Regions from separate parts of the Thalassotalea sp. SU-HH00458 genome, predicted to be linked through region 1. Evidence: predicted binding sites of a transcription regulator. Region 1 holds the regulator's gene; each other region holds the start of a gene.
What was found. The regulator FNR, encoded in region 1, switches genes on or off when oxygen is low (the NO sensors DNR and NnrR bind a similar motif). The targets are predictions, from matches to a motif close to TTGATCTAGATCAA.
Positions count from the first base shown of each region.

Region 2: the regulator FNR is predicted to act here: its motif matches at 1,209-1,222, upstream of ABXH06_RS06305 (acetate kinase).
Region 3: the regulator FNR is predicted to act here: its motif matches at 3,328-3,341, upstream of ABXH06_RS01475 (nitric oxide reductase activation protein NorD).
Region 4: the regulator FNR is predicted to act here: its motif matches at 3,212-3,225, upstream of clpB (ATP-dependent chaperone ClpB).

Region 1 covers NZ_BAABWW010000013.1:25,796-30,804, forward strand. The annotation lists gene ABXH06_RS16705 (DUF58 domain-containing protein) at 1-150, opposite strand, end outside; gene ABXH06_RS16710 (AAA family ATPase) at 183-1,106, opposite strand; gene ABXH06_RS16715 (M14 family metallopeptidase) at 1,354-2,403, shown strand; gene ABXH06_RS16720 (sulfite exporter TauE/SafE family protein) at 2,477-3,142, shown strand; gene fnr (fumarate/nitrate reduction transcriptional regulator Fnr) at 3,187-3,906, shown strand; gene uspE (universal stress protein UspE) at 4,097-5,009, shown strand, end outside.
Region 2 covers NZ_BAABWW010000003.1:231,842-236,850, reverse strand. The annotation lists gene ABXH06_RS06305 (acetate kinase) at 1-1,149, opposite strand, end outside; gene yfbV (terminus macrodomain insulation protein YfbV) at 1,306-1,731, shown strand; gene rlmA (23S rRNA (guanine(745)-N(1))-methyltransferase) at 2,170-2,985, opposite strand; gene xthA (exodeoxyribonuclease III) at 3,036-3,842, opposite strand; gene glnD ([protein-PII] uridylyltransferase) at 3,994-5,009, opposite strand, start outside.
Region 3 covers NZ_BAABWW010000001.1:321,120-326,128, reverse strand. The annotation lists gene ABXH06_RS01490 (sugar kinase) at 1-402, shown strand, start outside; gene eda (bifunctional 4-hydroxy-2-oxoglutarate aldolase/2-dehydro-3-deoxy-phosphogluconate aldolase) at 458-1,078, shown strand; gene ABXH06_RS01480 (DnrP protein) at 1,200-1,418, opposite strand; gene ABXH06_RS01475 (nitric oxide reductase activation protein NorD) at 1,420-3,264, opposite strand; gene ABXH06_RS01470 (hypothetical protein) at 3,368-3,646, opposite strand; gene ABXH06_RS01465 (cbb3-type cytochrome c oxidase subunit I) at 3,725-5,009, opposite strand, start outside.
Region 4 covers NZ_BAABWW010000008.1:157,881-162,889, reverse strand. The annotation lists gene glnB (nitrogen regulatory protein P-II) at 1-333, shown strand, start outside; gene ABXH06_RS13595 (outer membrane protein assembly factor BamD) at 436-1,209, opposite strand; gene rluD (23S rRNA pseudouridine(1911/1915/1917) synthase RluD) at 1,403-2,377, shown strand; gene pgeF (peptidoglycan editing factor PgeF) at 2,358-3,176, shown strand; gene clpB (ATP-dependent chaperone ClpB) at 3,331-5,009, shown strand, end outside.

The DNA of each region.
Region 1 (5,009 bases):
GATGAAGGCAAGACCAAATCGGCTAGGCAAAATAAAGATATTTCTTTGTGCAAGCTTATGATTAGGCTGACTTGGCATACGTTGATTCAACCAAGTATCAAACTTTTTAGTGAGAAATTGGTCAATTAATCGACTTAACTTACGTAACATAGCTTATGAGCATCCATGATGAGTTAAACGTTTTAATCACTGAAAAATGATGCGCTATCAACTGTACTCAGTATTTGTGTTGAGAATGATTCGTGACTGGTCATTTGACGCCCAACCATTCTATGTTCACAGACGGCACTAAACACTGATTTAATATCGTCAGGAAGGACATGATCTCGATTATCAATAAATGCCCAAGCCTTCGCTGCAGCGATCAGCGCTTTGCCTGCTCTAGGTGATAACGGATTTACGGCTAATTGGCCACTGCGAGAATGTTCAAATAACGCAATAACATAATCGATAACCGGATCTGAAACATAAAGATTACTGATTTGTTTTTGTATTGTTTGTAATTTTTCTAGGGAAATAATCGAATGTATTTCCTCATAATTTAACGAAATATTGGCAGATTTTAATATTTGTTGTTCCGCCTTTTTATCTGGGAAGCCTAATGAAATTCTCATCATAAAACGATCTAGTTGAGATTCTGGCAAGGGATAAGTTCCTGCATGAAATAATGGGTTTTGTGTTGCAATGACAAAAAAAGGTCTGGGTAAAGAATGCGTGCAGCCATCAAGACTAACACTATTTTCTTCCATCGCTTCTAATAACGCACTTTGTGTCTTAGGGCTGGCTCGATTGATTTCATCGGCTAAAACGACTTGGTTAAAAATAGGCCCTTTGTGCAAGGTAAACGTATGTTTTTCTGTATCGAAAATTGACACGCCTATAACATCAGCAGGCAACAAATCGCTGGTAAATTGAACTCGTTGATAATTTAACCCTACTGAAGACGCTAATACATGGGCTAAAGTCGTTTTTCCCATACCGGGTAAATCTTCAATCAATAAATGCCCTTTTGCTAGTAAACAGGCTAGTGCTAATTTGACTTGTTCAGGTTTACCGATCACAAATCGTTCAATCTGTGATAACGCTTGAATGACGAGTTCTTGCATGAATATCCTTTTACTAAAATGGTTTAATAAAAATTTATTGACCTTAATCAACAAGTTCTACCTTTGAGTATGACATGCTATCTGCTCGTTAACAAAGCAGATGATAGAAACTTAAATAGTGCCTGTTATTTCTACATAATAATGAATTGTTTTTACACGTCAAAGTGTCCGTTGATAACTACAATATTAACTTTTAATCAATAAAAACAATCCGTTAATGATATTACTTAGTGATAATAAAAAACATATGAATATAGATTTTTATGACATTGAATATTTAAATAACCCAGACCCAATTACGCTTAAAGCCGACTTTAAACAGTTTTTATTATCATTAGATGTACCAACCGTGATTGATGTAGCCGGTAAACATGTTGATAAATGTCGTGTTATTGTCACTTTATTGCATGGCAATGAACCATCAGGATTAATTGCCATTCACCGTTGGTTGACTTCCTTAGGGGAATTACCGAAACCGCAAACGAATATTAGGTTTATTATTTGTTCAGTAGAGGCCGCGAATGCCAGCCCGTTACTAAGTCATCGTTTTTTAGCGCATGGAAATGATCTAAATCGCTGTTTTGGTATTTCACGAAATGATGGTTACTATGCTCGAGCTCGACTCATTGAAGAAGCCATTAGAGAAGTAACCCCTGAATTCGTCGTTGACTTACATAACTGTTCGGGTTCAAGTCCTGCATTTGCTGTATCGCCGATATTATCAATGAAAGAAATCGCGTTAACTTCATTTTTTTGCGATGCGGTAATTTTATCAGGCTTACAAATAGGCGCATTAACTGAACAAGCTTTTAGTTGTCCAACCATAACAATTGAGTGTGGAGGCAGTAATGACGAACAAGCGCATGAAGTCGCTTTTGAAGGAATACAAAACATCGCTGAATGTCCGCCTAACGTTAATTTCCCACAAAAAAAATCCGTTGAGATAATCTGTAAACCTTTACGGTTAACGTTAAAAAACAATGTAGAACTAACCTATAGCCATCACTATGAAGGTGAATCTGGTGTGACGTTATTAGATAATATTGAGCAATTTAATTATGGTGGCGCTCATCAAGGTCAAATGCTAGGTTGGTTAGATTCAAAAGGGTTAAAAAATTTACAATTATTAAATGAAGATCAAGAAAACGTTATCGACGAATTTTTCACTTTACGAGACAATCAATTAGTCTGTGCAACTCATTTGAGAATATTTAAAGCTACAACAAACGAGTTTATCGCCAAAAATGATTGTTTATTTTATGTCGTTAAACATTCTTTAGGAACCTTTGAAAAGTGATAAATTGTTTTTTACCTGTGATGAATAATGTTAACCTCCTGCCAAGATTGTCAGTAAAAGATATTGTCTTTGTATGGAATTAGATTTTCTATCAGCCTTCGTCATCGGTTTATTAGGTGGTGGACATTGTATTGCGATGTGTGGAGGCATTACCACCATGCTTACGTCTGCACTACCGCAACAAATAAACAAAACCCCCTTTATATTAAGCTATAACGTAGGGCGAATATTTTCTTATTCTTTGATAGGTGCTATCGCAGGTTTAACCGGCTCACTCGCAATTAAACACTTAGGATTTCCTATTGTCACTTTAAAAATTATTGCCGGTATTTTTTTAATCTTGCTCGGATTATACATTGGTCAATGGTTATTATGGATATCAAAAGTTGAAGTAATTGGTAAACACCTTTGGCAACACTTATCGCCTTTAAGTAAAAAGATAATTCCGATAAAGAGTGTAAAGAAATCTTTCCTTTTAGGTACCTTATGGGGTTGGTTACCATGTGGTTTAGTTTATTCAACATTAACCTGGTCTTTAGCCAGCGGCAACGCAATAAAAGGAGGTTTGATCATGATGTTTTTTGGGCTTGGTACTTTACCTGCGTTATTGACGGTTTCATTTGGTTTTACTTTTATAAAGCTATTAATGCAAAATAATTATTTTAGAAAAACTATGGCGTTATTACTAATAAGTTATGGTATCTTGACGCTAAAATTTGCATATACACAAATGTTCTAATACCATACTCGAAGTGGATAATTAACTTAGATGTTAAGGAAAATATGTACAAGAATCAAAGCGCATCACAACAACATATTCATTGCCAAAATTGTAGCATCAGTGAACTTTGTCTACCGTATTCTCTTGATGAAAAAGAGTTAGAAACCCTTGATGAAATCATTGACCGGAAACGCCCTATCCATAAAGGTGAGCAGCTTTTTCAAGATGGTCAAACTATGCAGTCCTTATACGCTATACGCTCTGGCACTTTCAAAACGTTTACGGTAAACGAAAGTGGTGAAGAACAAATTACCGGCTTCCATTTAGCAGGAGATTTATTAGGGTTTGATGCCATAGCAGAGTCTGAACATCCGAGTTTTGCAAAAGCATTAGAAACTTCAATGGTTTGTGAAATCCCCTATAATACCTTAGATAATTTATCTAATCATATGCCAAAGCTTAAAAAGCAAATCCTTCGTATGATGAGCTCTGAAATTAAAAATGATCAAGAAATGTTAACTTTATTGAACCGTAAGAATGCTGAGCAGCGTCTTGCTACATTTTTATGTGCCTTAAGCGCCCGTTATCACGCTAGGGGATTATCAGCCACTGAGTTCAGGTTGACGATGACTCGCAGTGATATTGGCAATTATATCGGCTTAACGGTTGAAACAATTAGTCGGTTATTAAATCGATTCAATAAAAATGACTTAATTAAAGTTGATGGCAAGCTTATTACAATTTTAGACAGCGATAAGCTTGAAGATTGTGCTGCGCTATAGCAGCACATCACTCTCCCACATACTTTTGCCTTGCGTAAATATATCTCAAACATCTGCAAAGTATTTGCTTGCTTAACTTTTCCTTCAAAACGACCAATTTATTGATTTAAAACAATCTTCAACTATGTGTTATATAAGAATATAACTATACTGATAGTAAATCATTAACATGAGTTATTCTGGAGCGAATATGGAAAAGTATCATCAAATATTAGCAATCATAGATCCAACCACTGAAGATCAAAAAGCCTTAAAAAGAGCAATTGAATTAGCCAAACAAACTCAGGCCACCATCACAGCTTTCCTTTCGATATATGATTTTTCTTATGAGATGACTACCATGCTGTCAAACGATGAGCGTGAAGCTATGCGCAACTCATTAATTAATGATCGTATTCAATGGTTGAATGAGTTAATTAACGTTTTACCGCACGATAATATTGCAATAGATACTAAAGTAATTTGGCACAATAGACCTTTTGAACCCATTATTGAAGAAGTATTAAATAATGGCTATGACATAGTCATTAAAGGAACACATCAGCACGATAAATTAAAATCAGTCATATTCACGCCAACTGATTGGCATATATTAAGAAAATGTCCCTGTCCTGTTTTATTAGTGAAAGATCATTTATGGCCAATGAATGGCAATATTGTCGCGGCACTCAATGTAGGCAGTGCTGAAGCAGAGCATCAATCTTTAAATGTAAAAATCACAGAAGAAGCGATCAATCTATCAAAATTGATCAAGGCAAATGTTCATTTGGTCAACTCTTTCCCTGGCACTCCCGTTAATATCGCAATTGAGATCCCTGAATTTAATGCAAACGAATACAACGAATCCATGTTAAGTCATCATATAGAAGCGATGGATGAGCATGCTCAACAGTTTGCAATCAGTAAAGAGCACACCCATGTGGAAGAAGGTTTACCAGAAGATATCATTGTCAGGCTGGCAGACGAATTAGATGCAGAATTAGTGATCTTAGGTACTATTGGCCGAACAGGATTATCCGCTGCCCTGATCGGGAATACTGCTGAACATTTAATTGATAATTTAAACTGTGATGTTTTAGCCTTAAAACCGGATGGATATGTTT
Region 2 (5,009 bases), on a different contig from region 1:
TTCTTCGTTTGTTGGGATCACCCAACAAGGAGTCGAGTTTCTTTGAGCAATATTGCCTTGTTTGCCAAATCGCATGGTTTCGTTGGCAAGTTTATCTTCATGGAAATTGAGCAGGGCAAGTTGCGATAAAATTAATGAGCGAATGAACATAGAGTTTTCACCAATGCCACCAGTAAAAATTAAACCGTCTAACGAGGTGAAATTACAGGTAAAAGACGCAATACTTTTTGCGATACGATAACTGAATATTTCAAGTGCGAGTGTTGCTTGTACATTGCCATTACTGGCCGCTTCTTCTATTGTCCTACAATCATTGCTTAATTGTGAAACGCCAAGTAAGCCACTTTTTTTATTTAGGATATTATTCACTTCTTCTAGGCTATAGCCGAGTTGCTCCACCAGATGAAAAATTACGCCGGCATCGATGTCGCCACTGCGTGTGCCCATCATGACCCCTTCAAGCGGGGTTAGGCCTAAACTGGTATCAACACTTTTACCCTGTTTAACGGCTGTTACACTACATCCGTTACCCAGGTGTGCGCTAATAATATTGCATTGCTCTATTGGTTTTTTAAGGATGGTGGCGGTTTCTTTACAAACAAAGTAGTGACTTGTGCCATGAAAGCCGTATTTTCTGATGCCATGATCTTGATAAAAATGATAGGGCAAACCATATAAATACGATTTCTTAGGCATAGTTTGATGAAATGCTGTATCAAAAATTGCAACTTGTGGTGTTTGTTTAAATGCTTTTTCGGCTGCCTGTATCCCCTGTAAATTAGCAGGGTTATGTAAAGGGGCGAGCTTTGATAGTTGCTCAATACTGATTTTAACGTCTTCATCAATTAACGTCGGCTGACTGTATTTTTCTCCGCCATGAACAACACGGTGACCAATGGCATAAACGCTTTTTTTCAATTGATGTTCGGTTAAATAGTCCACTAAAAACTTTATTGCTACTTCATGATCAAAAGGATCAGATAAGGCTATGGATATTTTTTTCTCTTGATGTTTGATGGTAATAACCGCTTCTGCTGTTAATAAACACTCAGCAAGGCCTGCAAGGATGATTTGACCATTGACGGGATTCATTAATGAAAACTTTAAAGAAGAACTACCACAGTTAATTACTAATATATTGTTTTGCATCTATTTTAAGGGATTTAAGTAAGGTAATTAGAGTATAGACGCTTTTAATTTATATAAGTTTGACTTACTACAATATTTTTATTTTCTTGGGTTTTATTTAGACTATGTAAAAAGTTTATACTATCTTTTAATTAATAGTTGTTATAGTGTGCGCCTATGAATGTAGTAGAAATTATCAAGTTAGGTCAGAAGTACAAACAGCTTTGGCCAGAAAAAGTTGAATTAGCGAGTTATTTTGAAGAGTACCGAGCTATTCAAGTCAGTCGTTTAGTATGCCGTTATTTACCCGGTGTAGCTTTATTCGTTTTTATCATGCAACTTTATTTAGGTGGTATTCAACAATTACCACAATCAATTGTTTATGCTTTTTTTATTTTAAGTATTCCCGTTCAAGCGTTAGTCATGTTAGGTGTAAAAGCCGATAAATTCTTACCTCCTGCATTAGCAACCTGGTATAAAGAAGGCGTGGCTAAAATTAATCAAAGCGGAGGCAATATTAAGCTTTCTGTGCAAAAACCACGTTATTTCGATTTAGCTAAATTACTCAATGTTAGTTATTCTGGAGCCCACCACAGCTCTTAAATATTCTGTATAAAATTACATTTTTTGAAAAGTTTAAAAGGCGTTTATCTATTGAGATTAACGCTTTTTTTTTGTTGTCAATGATGCAGGGTTAACTGTTCTTTTTGGGTTAAATATAAAAGATACAAGGAAATATAATGCTGCACTGATAGCTGTGCTTAAGACATTTTGTTGCTAAGTGAGTATATTGAAATTAAACAAGCCATTTTCGACTAAGATCACCATAGCGCCATAAGCGAGAAAATAGCGTTTGTAATATTGGGTGAGTATTTTGAGTAATATCGACAGAAAATAATCTACCAAAGAAATAAAAGACTATAGTAAAAACACTATCAAGGAGAAGAAAATTGCCGAAACTGCGCTGTTTTCTATGAAGAGTTTATTGCTTTCCGAGAATCGTTGGATCATTAAATAGCCTAAGTAAAGATAGCGCAGAACTTAACAGTTCTTTTGATATAGGCAAATAAGAAAGTCGGCTTGGCATTGAAAATTGTGTAACTGTGCTAAGTGATGCTTTACCTGTTCACTGGCTTTAAATGCGAAAGGAGTCATCGACAATAAATTTAAAATATCGTCACCTGTTTTTAACTGCATCGAGTAAGATAAAGTTTCTTGATGAACTAAGCTTAATTTTTCAATAGGTTGTCGTTCAACATCATGCTCTTTTGCTTCTTGATATATTTTTTCTTTTAATTCCATTAAATGACGTTGAGCAGGCGTAACCGTTAAAAAATAACCCTGCTTGTTAAGGACACGGGTAAACTCTTGTTCTAAGATAGGTGCGTAAATTGAAATCATCCAATCAAAAAAGTTATCTTCGAAAGGTAATTGCGACAAAGTGCCGACACTAAAATGGCATTGTTGATACTTTTTGGCGGCTTTTTTTACCGCTTCTTTTGCGATATCAATACCATAGACTGTGTTTTCTTCGGTTTTATGTTGGTGAGTGTAATAACCTTCGCCACAGCCTGCATCAAATAGATTCGCCGTTTTTTGTCCATAAGTGTGATAAATATCTAAGAGCTTATTTAGTAAAGGCTGATAATAGCCTTGTTCTAAAAAAGCTCTACGGGCATTAACCATCGCTTTATTATCACCAGGCTCTTTAGAATGTTTAAATTGCACCGGTAATAAATTGACATAGCCTTCTTTGGCGAGATCAAAACAATGATTTTGTGGGCAACGAAAAGTTCTCGCTTTTAACAAAAGCGCTTGATGACAGATAGGGCATTGATATTGCGGGTTTTGCGTCATAATGTTATTTGGGAGAAGTGATCTATTCTCCCTTTGCTCTGTACTTTAGGTTATTTAAATGTCGACCAAATAGGCGCGTGATCTGACGGTTTTTCGATACCACGGAGTTCATAATCTACGTCTGACTCAATACAGGTTGCTGCTAATTTTTCAGTCGCAAGCACCACGTCAATACGTAAACCTCTATTGTCGTCAAAACCACGTGAACGATAATCAAACCATGAATAGCGCTCTTCACGGGTTGGGTGTAATTGTCTAAACGTATCTTTAAAACCCCAGTTCATTAATGTAGCTAACCATTCGCGTTCTTCTGGTTGAAAACTACATTTCCCGGTTTTTAACCAGCGTTTTCTATTCGGTTCGCCAATGCCGATATCTAAATCGATAGGAGAAATATTGATATCTCCCATAACAACCACGTTATCTTCAGGGCTATGGTTTTCGTTTAAATAAGTCATTAAATCTTTATAAAACTGGCGTTTGTATGGGTACTTTGTTTCATGAGCAATGTTATCTCCTTGAGGAAAATAGCCATTAAGCACGGTAACTTTTTCGCCTTGTTCGTTGATGGTATCAACCATGATCATGCGTTTTTGTGCTTCATCATTATCTGTAGGGAAACCGTACTGCACTTTTGTTGGCTCTTTTTTACAAAGCATAGCAACACCATAATGCGCTTTTTGACCATGAAAATATACGTGATAACCCATCGCTTCAACGTCTTCAATGGGGAAAGCGTCGTTATGTACCTTAATTTCTTGTAAACCAATAATATCGGGTTGATGTTTATCGATAATTGCTTGTAATTGATGCAGGCGAGCACGAAGGCCATTTATATTAAAAGAGATGATTTTCATCGAAAAAACCTTTAGAGGTGAACTAAGTGAGAATAATATTTTTGCGATAATACCATGATTGAAAACAGAGAAAAATGAAAATGCGTGATATGCCGAGGTTTAATGAGCGAACACGCATTTAGTAAAGGTAAAAAGCATAAGCCTTAATGATTTAAGCTATTTTATTGATTAATAAAGCGGCTAATTCTTGTTTGCCTTCTGGTGAGATTGCTTCATTATCTTTGGACGAAATAGAAAACACATTTTCTGAACTTTCACCTAATGTACTCATTCTCGCTGAGTGAATGGTAAGTTGCTGATGTTTGAAAACATTACAAATTTTTTCAATAAATAAAGGATCATCAAGAGCATTAATTCTTAATAAGGTTTTATTGGGTTTAGGTGTCGCTAAAAACTCGATCACAGGAGTGTTTTCAAAGTTTTTAACAAACCTTGGGCTGGAAGGTTTTTTAACAACGTCAACGCCTGAAATCACTTCTTCAACACGACTAATAATTTTCTTGATACGAAATGGATCAGCTATAGACTCACCGTTATGATCAAGAATCTTTATTACTTCCAACACTTTATTATCTTTCGTTTTATGAAGTTGAGCTTCTTTGACATTAATTTTTAATAACGACAGTGTATTAAAAATATCAACAAACAGCATACTTCTATCATCGGCGTAGACTAATAAATTGCTGCACTCTAAATTTGAGTCATCTGAAATAGACACGGCTTGTTCAACTGAGTCGCTGTTGAGGATTTGAACCGTAAATTCGACAATTTCATGTAATTGATTTGAACTGAAAAAACTGGAAGGAAGGGTCGTCCACAGTGTTTTAACTTGAGCGTTATCATAGCCTTTTGCGAGTAATTCAGTTAAGGCTTCCGTTTTATTTTCTCGAATTACGGTACGTTGCTCAAAAACATTTTCAATGCCATTTTTTAAGGCACTCCTAAGAGATAAATACAAATCGTTTAACAAGCTTTCTTGCCATTCATTCCAGACTTCATCATTAGTTGCCATTAAATCAGCGACGGTGAAGCAGTATAGGGCATTAAGCTTTGATTCTGTACGAACTTGTTTCGCGACTTTTTTGATCACTTCAGGATCGGCAATATCGAGAGTTTGCGTCGTAGAAACAAGTAGGTCTTGATGCTCAACAATCCAATGGATCAAAT
Region 3 (5,009 bases), on a different contig from region 1:
GAAACTATTCAAGCTTATGAACAAGCGTTTAAGTTAGCGGATATCGCATTACCTGGCGTTGAAGATTTTGACAGCTTATACGGTATTAACAGTGTTGAAGGCGTGATTGATTTTTGCCAATCGTACGGGATCTCAGAATTAGTGGTGAAAAATGGGCCGGCATCTGTGATCACAATATTAGATGGTGAAAAAGAGTTACACCAAGTGACGCCAGTGAAAACTGTTGTTGATACAACATCTGCAGGCGACTCATTTAATGGGGTCTACTTAGGAGCTCGTCTAGCTGATGCTTCAATTGCGGAGTCTGTTGATAAAGCCTCTAAGGCTGCGGGCTTTGTTATTCAACACAAAGGGGCGATTGCTCCAAAAGCATTATTTAATGACTTTGTTCAGCAACTTTAAGATGATTTCTTGATTATCTTATCTAAATTATTGATAAAAATTTACAGGTATTTATATGAAATCATTTAAAGAATTAATGGCATCACAAGTCTTGCTACCAATTGTGCAAGCAGATACACCAGAGCAAGGTATTGCCATTACCGAGGCTATGGTTAAAGCCGGTTTGCATTTAATTGAAGTAGTATTACGTACGGAAGCTTCTTTAGAGGCTCTAAAAGCAATTAAACAAGCCTTTCCATCACTAATTGTTGGTGCTGGTACCATTACATCTAAAAAGATTTTACAAGGGGCTAAGGAAGCTGGTGCTGACTTTATTATTACCCCAGCGATTTCAGCAAATTTATTAGCAGAATTAACTGAATGTGGTTTACCGGTACTACCGGGGGTTTCGAATACTTCAGATATTTTATTGGCGAATGAGTTTGGTTTTAATGAATTAAAACTATTTCCAGCCTCATTATCTGGCGGTGCACCCTTTATAGGCGCAATGTCTTCGATATTTCCAGATACGAGTTTTTGTCCAACGGGCGGAGTTAATCAGGAAAATAAGGAAGATTACCTTAAGTTAGGTAATTGTTTTGCCATTGGAGGTAGCTGGGTTGCACCGAAAAGCTGGGTAGAAAATGGCCAGTGGGATAAAATTACCGACGCGTGTAAATTAGCCAATCAAAGTTAAAATCATACAAGATAGATATTCACGAAAAACCGTCTGTTTAGGCGGTTTTTTTATACTTGGTTTTAACGGGCGTGATGTATTCTCGCTTGTTTTACGTCTTATATATTTTTCAGGAATAAAGTTATCTGGGTAAATAAAAGATCATCACTAAACAAAAAATAACTACAAACCAGAATAAAGGGAGAAAACGTTTTTTTCTGGCGCTGGTACTATTGGGAGTTTCTTTACTTAGCGGCATGCCACAGTTAATACAGTTTCCATATTCTTTTGATGTCTCTTGCTGAACGTCAAGACGGTTTATCGACTGGCAAAACAAGCAAGTAACCATTTTATTTGACATATTAATGACTCGTTAATTGATGATATAGCTGAGGCAAACGCAAAGGCAGCTGCGAAGGTTTTAAAATAACGGTAAAGCCATCACTACCAAACAAATAAGGTAGGTAGTCTTGTGCTTCTACATCAATGGTTATACAAAATGGCTTGATACCGAGTTTTATTGCTTCTTTAACCGCCTGACGTGTATCTTCAATACCAAACCTGCCTTCATAATAATCAATATCATTGGGCTTACCGTCAGTTAAAATCAATAATAGTTTTTGACTGTTTTGTTGTTCGTGAATCACCTGAGTGGCTTGACGAATTGCAGCCCCCATGCGGGTGTAAAAACCAGGTCGGATCGCTTGAACTCGGCCACGAATGTCATCATTGTATGTTTCATTAAAGTTTTTTAATAAACTAAATCTTACATGGCTTCTTTTTACTGAAGAAAAACCATACATAGCAAAATTATCTCCGACACTGTTTAATGCTTCAGCAAATAACATCATCGAATCTTTAACGACGTCTATGACCCGGTTTTCATTATCAAGGTATGCATCGGTAGACATGGATAAATCGGCTAACAACAAGGTCGATATATCGCGATTATTGCCAAGAAAACTTTGATAGAGTCCTTTTTCTTGAGTGGCAGATATTTGCTTTTCAACATGAAAATCTAACCAGGCATTTAAATCTAATTCTTCACCTTGGGCTTGTCCTTTCAACCAATAACGTAGATTACGCATCTGTTCAAACTGACTTTGAATGATTTTTGCTGATTTTTGCAATTTTATTGGCAGTTTTTGTGGCATGGCACCTTTTGGGAGCATAGGTTGGAGCAAACAACGATCCGCTTCGAGTTGCTGTTTTTTATAATGCCACTCTGGCAAGGAAATGCCATCCCCTATGGGAAAGTCATCTTCTGATGCGGAAGGGAGGTCAAGATCAATTTTTATCGAAGCACTTTTTTGGTTTTGTTGTTGAGATAATGAAATTTGGTCAAGATCTTCTGCAACGCTCTGATACTGTTCATCTTCTTCTTCGGTATCGTCAGTCCCTCTGTCTAATTTTGAAAACTCACTCCATGAAAACATGCTTTCTAAACGAAAAATCATCATGCCATCTCGATTTTCTGGTGAGTCAATGCGCTCAGCCTTTTTTCTACTAGCCGCACTCTTAGCTAATGGTTTCGTTTTTTCTTTCCCTTGCGCTAAATCATCTTTCTCTTGGTACTCAGGTAAAAGTTGAGGATCAACATGCGCCGACGGGTATAGCCACAAATGGACCGCTTGCGGGGCAAAATTAACGATCGGAAAATGACTGACTGAACCTGGAGATAATATCGCCTCAATGATAGACTTTTCCATGGCTTGTTCATTGTCTGGGAGGTTGCCAAAAACTGGTCGTATATCAACCGTCGCTTGTGCTAATCGTTGATAACGCGGTTTCATGGCCGGATATTTTTTGAGTACCTTCACAACTAAACGTTGATTATCATTAGCCCAATGCTGAAATTTTCCATGATGATTAGCAGCAAGAACCGCTAACCATATATAAAGGTCATAATTTAATTCAGTGGAGGGAAATACGGCTAAAGATTCAGGTAATCGAAGGCTATCTTCGTCTTGCCATGCCAAACTAATTTGTTTGTTTTCACCTGATATTTTTTGAAGAATAGTGCGTCTGACAAGATAATCACGAGGTGTTGCGGCTTCCACACGTTTAATATGTTCACCGCCAAGTGCGCGATAAACCATACCGATAGATTTACTGACTTGTGAAAAATTAACTTTAGCATCAGCAAAACTTGTGCTTGCTTTACGCGTGATATATTTATGCCAAAGCTCGCCAACCCACTCTTCCATAAAAACCTGTTAATTAATCAGTAAAACATGTGATCACTGTAACAATAAGTAAAGAAGATTTATGTGATATACATCAATAGAGAGAGGATTTTAGCGGCAAAAATTATTTTTTTATTGTTAAATCTGGTAAGTCGCTATTGCCGATGGTGTGAAGTACTAACCCGACCATAAAAAAGAAAAAACTGGTGGCACCTAGACTGGCTCGCATCACTTTTTCTTCTGCATCAACCATCAATAAAAAAGCTGCGCATGCGATAGCAATTAAAATAGCAACATAGCTAATAAAAGTCGCTACTTTTTGTAACTTACGTTTCTTTGTCCGTTTTACGGGTAATTGATCATTCATTGTCTCGCCTTCTACAGTAAAATTTAAAGTAAGCATTGATATTCCATGGCTTAATGAAAAATTTAACTCAAACTCAACTGATGAGCTTGAGTTAAATTATAAGCGAACAATGATTTAAGCGGTTTTTTCTTTGACGAAGAAACTTCTAAAATATGCAAGTAACCCGATTAAGAAAAACACCCCTGCTATTTCACGTAACCAATAAAAAATAGACAGTTTGTCTTGTGTTGCCATAAAACTTAAAGCTTCACCTGTTTCTGGTAACCGTTGTAACCACACTTGTAATACCCCAGCACCGGTTAAGAACAGTGTGATGAAAACCATAGCGACAGTCATTAACCAAAAGCCCCACATTTCCCATACTTGTGCACGATTACAGTTGGCTTCGCCAATACCGCGAATCTTAGGCATTGCATACGAAATAATCGTCATGACTATCATGGCGTAAGCGCCGTAAAAAGCCATATGACCATGAGCTGCGGTAATTTGTGAACCATGTGTGTAATAGTTTACTGGTGCTAATGTGTGTAAGAAACCCCATACACCTGCGCCTAAAAATGCCATTACTGCCGTACCTAAAGCCCATAAAGTAGCGGCTTTATTCGGGTGTTCTCGACGACGACGATTCACCATGTTAAAGGCATATAGCACCATAGCAAAGAATGGTAATGGTTCTAACGCTGAGAAAATAGAGCCTACCCACTGCCAATACTCAGGAGTAGCTAACCAATAGAAGTGATGGCCTGTTCCTAAAATTCCGGTGATTAGTGCCATAGCGATAATGACATATAACCATTTTTCAATGACTTCGCGATCAACACCCGTCGTCTTGATTAAGATGAACGCTAATATTGCCCCCATGATTAATTCCCAAACGCCTTCAACCCATAAATGAACAACAAACCACCAGAAATATTTATCTAGGGCAATATTCGCCGGGTTATAGAAAGAGAATAAAAAGAAAACCGCTAGACCAACTAAACCAGTTAAAAGCACCATATTTATTACTGTTTTACGGCCTTTTAATATGGTCATACCTATATTAAATAAGAAGCCCAATGCAACAACAACAATACCTATTTTGGTAATGGTGGGTTGTTCTAAAAACTCACGTCCCATCGTTGGGAAATATTCATTGCCTGTGATATGCGCTAACGTTGAATAAGGCACTAATAAGTAACCTAATATAGTTAACACTCCAGCTGCCGCAAAAACCCAAAATAAGGCGATAGCCAGTTTAGGACTATGAAGTTCTGTTTCAGCTTCTTCAGGTATTAAATAATAAGCTGCGCCCATAAAGCCAAATAATAGCCAAACAATCAGTAGGTTAGTATGAACCATACGTGCAACGTTAAAAGGAATAGCGCCAGCTAAAAAGTCGCCAACAACATATTGTAAC
Region 4 (5,009 bases), on a different contig from region 1:
AAAATTGAAGCGATTATTAAACCATTTAAATTAGATGATGTACGCGAAGCTTTAGGTGAAATTGGCGTTACAGGGATGACAGTTTCTGAAGTTAAAGGTTTTGGTCGTCAAAAAGGCCACACTGAACTTTATCGAGGTGCAGAATATATGGTTGATTTTTTGCCTAAAGCAAAAGTTGATATTGTTGTTCAAGATGACTCTGTTGAGCGATGCATTAAAGCGATTATGGATTCTGCTCAAACGGGTAAAATTGGTGACGGTAAAATTTTTGTTACTGATGTTGAACGGGTGATCCGAATCAGAACAGGCGAGGAAGATGGCGAAGCGATTTAATTGCAAGCTTACTTAAAATTATCTATTAAAAGATAATGTGATTGAACCATAAAAAATGGCGACTAAATAGTCGCCATTTTGTTATCCAATCAAAACCTGGTGTTAGTCAATCGAATCATCCGTGTTTTGGTTATTCGGATAATTTGCTGCTAATACTTGTTTCGCATTACTTTCTAAATCACTTAATCCCATCGCTTGATAACATTCAATCATAATTTCTAAAGCTTGCTCAACTTCTGGGCTCGTTGAATAATGCTCCACGATAAAGCGGCCTCGATTGGCTGCCGATGCGTAAGCCTCACGTTTTAAGTAAAAGCGAGCCACTGAAAGTTCATATTTTGCTAAGCGAGATTTAATCGCTATCATGCGTTTTCTTGCATCTGTCGCGTATTTGCTTTGCGGAAAGTCAGTTAAAATGGTTTTAAAATCATTAAACGCTTCTCTAGCTGCGGTAGGATCTCGGTCTGAACGGTCAATACCTGCCAAGTCTTGAAATAAATTTTCTTCGGTAGAAAGGTTAATTAATGCGCGCATATAATAGACATAATCAACATTAGCATGGTTTGGGTTTAGCCTAAGAAAGCGTTCTGCCAGTGCGATACCTTGCGCTGAGTCACCACTTTTATAATATCCGTAAATCAAATCTAATTGTACTTGATGAGAAATTGGTCCATATGGAAAACGCGAATCAATGGCTGACAGTATTTGTATCGCTTTTTTATATAAGCCGTTATCTAAAGCTTCTCTCGCATCGGTAAATAAGGCTTGTGCAGATTTATCTGGCACTTTATCTAATTCAGTTTCTTCAGATGAAGAACAACCCATTAAAGTTAATATGAGTACTAAAAAAATTGTTTTAATTATCAGTTTGTCCATAGACCTTGGTATCACTACGTTATAATACTAACCTTACTTACTGGTTGGTATGTTCGTTAAAATAAAATGTTTACTTGTTTCAGTTACCCAACGTAATTATTTGGTGTAATTGATTTATCAAACAGGTAAAATAAGCACTGGCATTCTAACCTAGCAATCAAACCTTGCACAGTGCTAATTAATAGAGATTTTAATGGCTGAAAAAATTCAACACAAAGATATCGTTCCTGAATCATGTTTAGGTAAGCGATTCGACCAAACCATTGCGGAAATGTTCCCTGAATATTCGCGTTCACGATTAAAAGAATGGATCTTAGCCGGTCACGTTCAAGTCAATGGTGAAGTATTAACCAAAGCGCGAGAAAAAATGTACGGTGGTGAAACGATCAGTATTGAAACTCAGGTTGAGGCTGAAGAGCGTTTTAAATCACAAAACATCCCATTAAATATTGTTTATGAAGATGATAATATTTTAGTGATCAATAAACCCGCTGGTTTAGTTGTTCACCCCGGCGCGGGTAATCCTGACGGCACAGTTTTAAATGCCTTATTACATCATTGTCCTCAGGTAGATGTAGTTCCTAGAGCTGGTATTGTGCATCGCCTTGATAAAGATACAACAGGCTTAATGGTGGTCGCTAAGACTATTGCAGCGCAAACCAATTTAGTAGAATCACTCCAAGCGCGTGAAATCACTCGTGAGTATGAAGCTATTGCTAGTGGTATTATGACCGCCGGAGGCATTGTTGATGAACCTATTGGGCGACATTCAACTAAACGCACTCATATGGCGGTGACTATTTCAGGACGTCCTTCCGTAACACACTATCGGGTTATGGAGAAATTTCGTTTACATACCCGTTTACGTTTACGTCTAGAAACTGGACGTACTCACCAAATTCGTGTTCATATGGCGCATATCACTCATCCTTTGGTTGGAGATCCGGTATATGGAGGTCGTCCTCGTCCTCCTAAAAATGCGACTGCTGAATTAAGAGAAGTATTGAAAGGGTTTAAACGCCAAGCTTTACATGCCGCTATGTTATCGTTGTTTCATCCTATTACTGGCGAACAAATGACTTGGCATGCTGAAATTCCGCAAGATATGGTGGCATTAACTAATATTCTTCGTGAAGATTCTAAGTTGAATGAAACACCAGATTTTTAATCTAAACCCTAAAAATAATATCGCTTTTGATACAGTTGAAATGCCTGTTGACCACATTCAGGCATTTCAAACTACACGTTTACATCCCTTTATAGAACAACATTCATTTTCATCTTCATGTACAAAAAACGCTTGTCCAAAGTCTTTTGAATACTTTAACTTAGGTTTACATGTTGCTGATGATGCCCAAAAGGTATTAGAAAACAGACAGGAATTACTCAACTATTTACCGCAAAACACCGCGATACAATGGTTAGAACAAGTACATGGTAATCATGTAGTTACCGTTAAAAATGTCAGTACTTCTATTCAAGCCGATGCGGTTATCACTCGTACGCCGAAATTAGCGTTAGCGATTATGACAGCGGATTGTTTACCCATTTTATTAGCAAACAAGCAAGGCACGGAAATTGCCGCCATACATGCTGGTTGGCGTTCATTAGCCGGTGAAATAATCAAGGAAACGTTAGGTAATATGTATAGCGATAACAATGAGGTTGTTGCTTGGTTAGGCCCTTGTATTCGCCAAGAAAATTTCGAAGTAGGTGTCGACGTTAAGCAGCAATTTGAACAAGTAAATGCTAATTTTTCTTCTGCATTTATTGAACATCGACAAAACCAGCAAGCCAATAAGTGGCTCGCTGATCTACAAAAGCTAGCTCGATTACAATTAACTGAGTTAGGAGTGAATCATTTTTCGGTTAATTCCCATTGCACTTATGCTGAAAATGACCGTTATTACTCTTACCGAAGAGAGCAAAAGACGGGCAGAATGGCTTCAATTATTTGTATAAAATAATGCAACACTCCCTTGTAATATATTGTCGAGATAACTTGATTTAAATCAAAATGGCAATTTAAAACTTCTTAAAGTGCTTGAATTATTATTAATCGCCCATAAATTTTAATTAAGATTAATCGTAAGTCCAGTGATATGGCTGTAAGGAATATTTATGCGTTTAGACCGTTTTACTCAATCTTTTCAAGTGGCAATTTCAGATGCACAATCCATTGCATTAGGTAAAGACCATCAATTTATTGAGCCAGTACATTTAATGTTGGCGTTATTAAATCAAAACAATGGCAGTACACTCCCGTTATTAAAAAGTGCGGGTGTTGATGTTTTTTCATTAAGAAGCCAAGTTGAAAAAGTGATTAATGATTTAGCCCAAGTTTCTGGTGCAGGTGGCGAAGTGCAATTGTCTTCTGCCATGGGGAACTTACTGAATTTATGTGATAAATATGCGCAAAAGTCAGGTGATAAGTATATCTCTTCAGAGATGTTTTTACTCGCTGCTCTTGAAGATAAAGGCAAGTTAGGTCAAATTTTAAAAACACTTGGCGCAACTGAACAACGAATTAAAGATGCGATAGAACATGTCCGTGGAGGTCAAAAGGTTGACGATCAAAATGCTGAAGATGTTCGACAAGCACTTGATAAATTCACGGTTGATTTAACCGATCGGGCAGAGCAGGGTAAATTAGATCCTGTGATTGGCCGAGACGATGAAATTCGCCGCACTATTCAAGTTTTGCAACGCCGGACAAAAAACAATCCCGTTTTAATTGGTCAACCCGGTGTCGGTAAAACGGCAATTGCCGAAGGGCTGGCGCAACGTATTGTTGATCATGAAGTACCGGAAGGTTTAAAAAATAAACGGGTATTGTCTCTCGATATGGGGGCATTGGTTGCGGGGGCAAAATACCGAGGTGAGTTTGAAGAGCGTTTAAAAGCTGTACTCAATGAACTTGCAAAAGAAGAAGGGCAAGTCATCTTATTTATTGATGAATTACATACTATGGTTGGGGCCGGAAAAACCGATGGCGCCATGGATGCAGGAAACATGTTAAAACCTGCATTAGCCCGAGGTGATTTACATTGTGTCGGTGCCACCACTTTAGACGAATATCGTCAATACATTGAAAAAGATGCCGCCCTTGAACGCCGTTTCCAAAAAGTAATGGTCGATGAGCCAAGTGTTGAAGATACCATTGCTATTTTACGCGGTTTAAAAGAGCGTTATGAGCTGCACCATAAAGTAGAAATTACCGATCCTGCGATTGTTGCCGCGGCAACTTTGTCACATCGTTATATTAGTGATCGACAACTTCCAGATAAAGCGATTGATTTAATTGATGAGTCTGCTTCAAGTATTCGTTTGCAAATGGACTCTAAACCAGAAGTATTAGATAAGCTTGATCGTAAAATCATTCAGTTAAAGCTAGAGCAAAAATCGTTAGAAGATGACGCCGATGATTCATCATTGAAGCGTTCAGCTTTGATCACTCAGCAATTAACTGACTTAGAAAAAGAGTACCATGAGTTAGATGAAGTTTGGACGTCAGAAAAAGCCGCCATTCATGGTACGCAGGCGATTAAAACCGATCTTGAACATGCACGCATAGAGCTTGATGCTGCGCGCAGAAGTGGAGATCTCAACCGAATGGCGGAATTGCAGTACAGCCGTATTCCTGAATTAGAAAAGCAACTTGATTTAGCCACTCAAGCTGAAATGCATGAGATGAGTTTATTGAGAAATAAAGTTACTGATGTTGAAATCGCTGATGTGTTAAGTCGCTCTACAGGTATTCCTGTTTCAAAAATGCTGGAAGGTGAACGGGATAAATTACT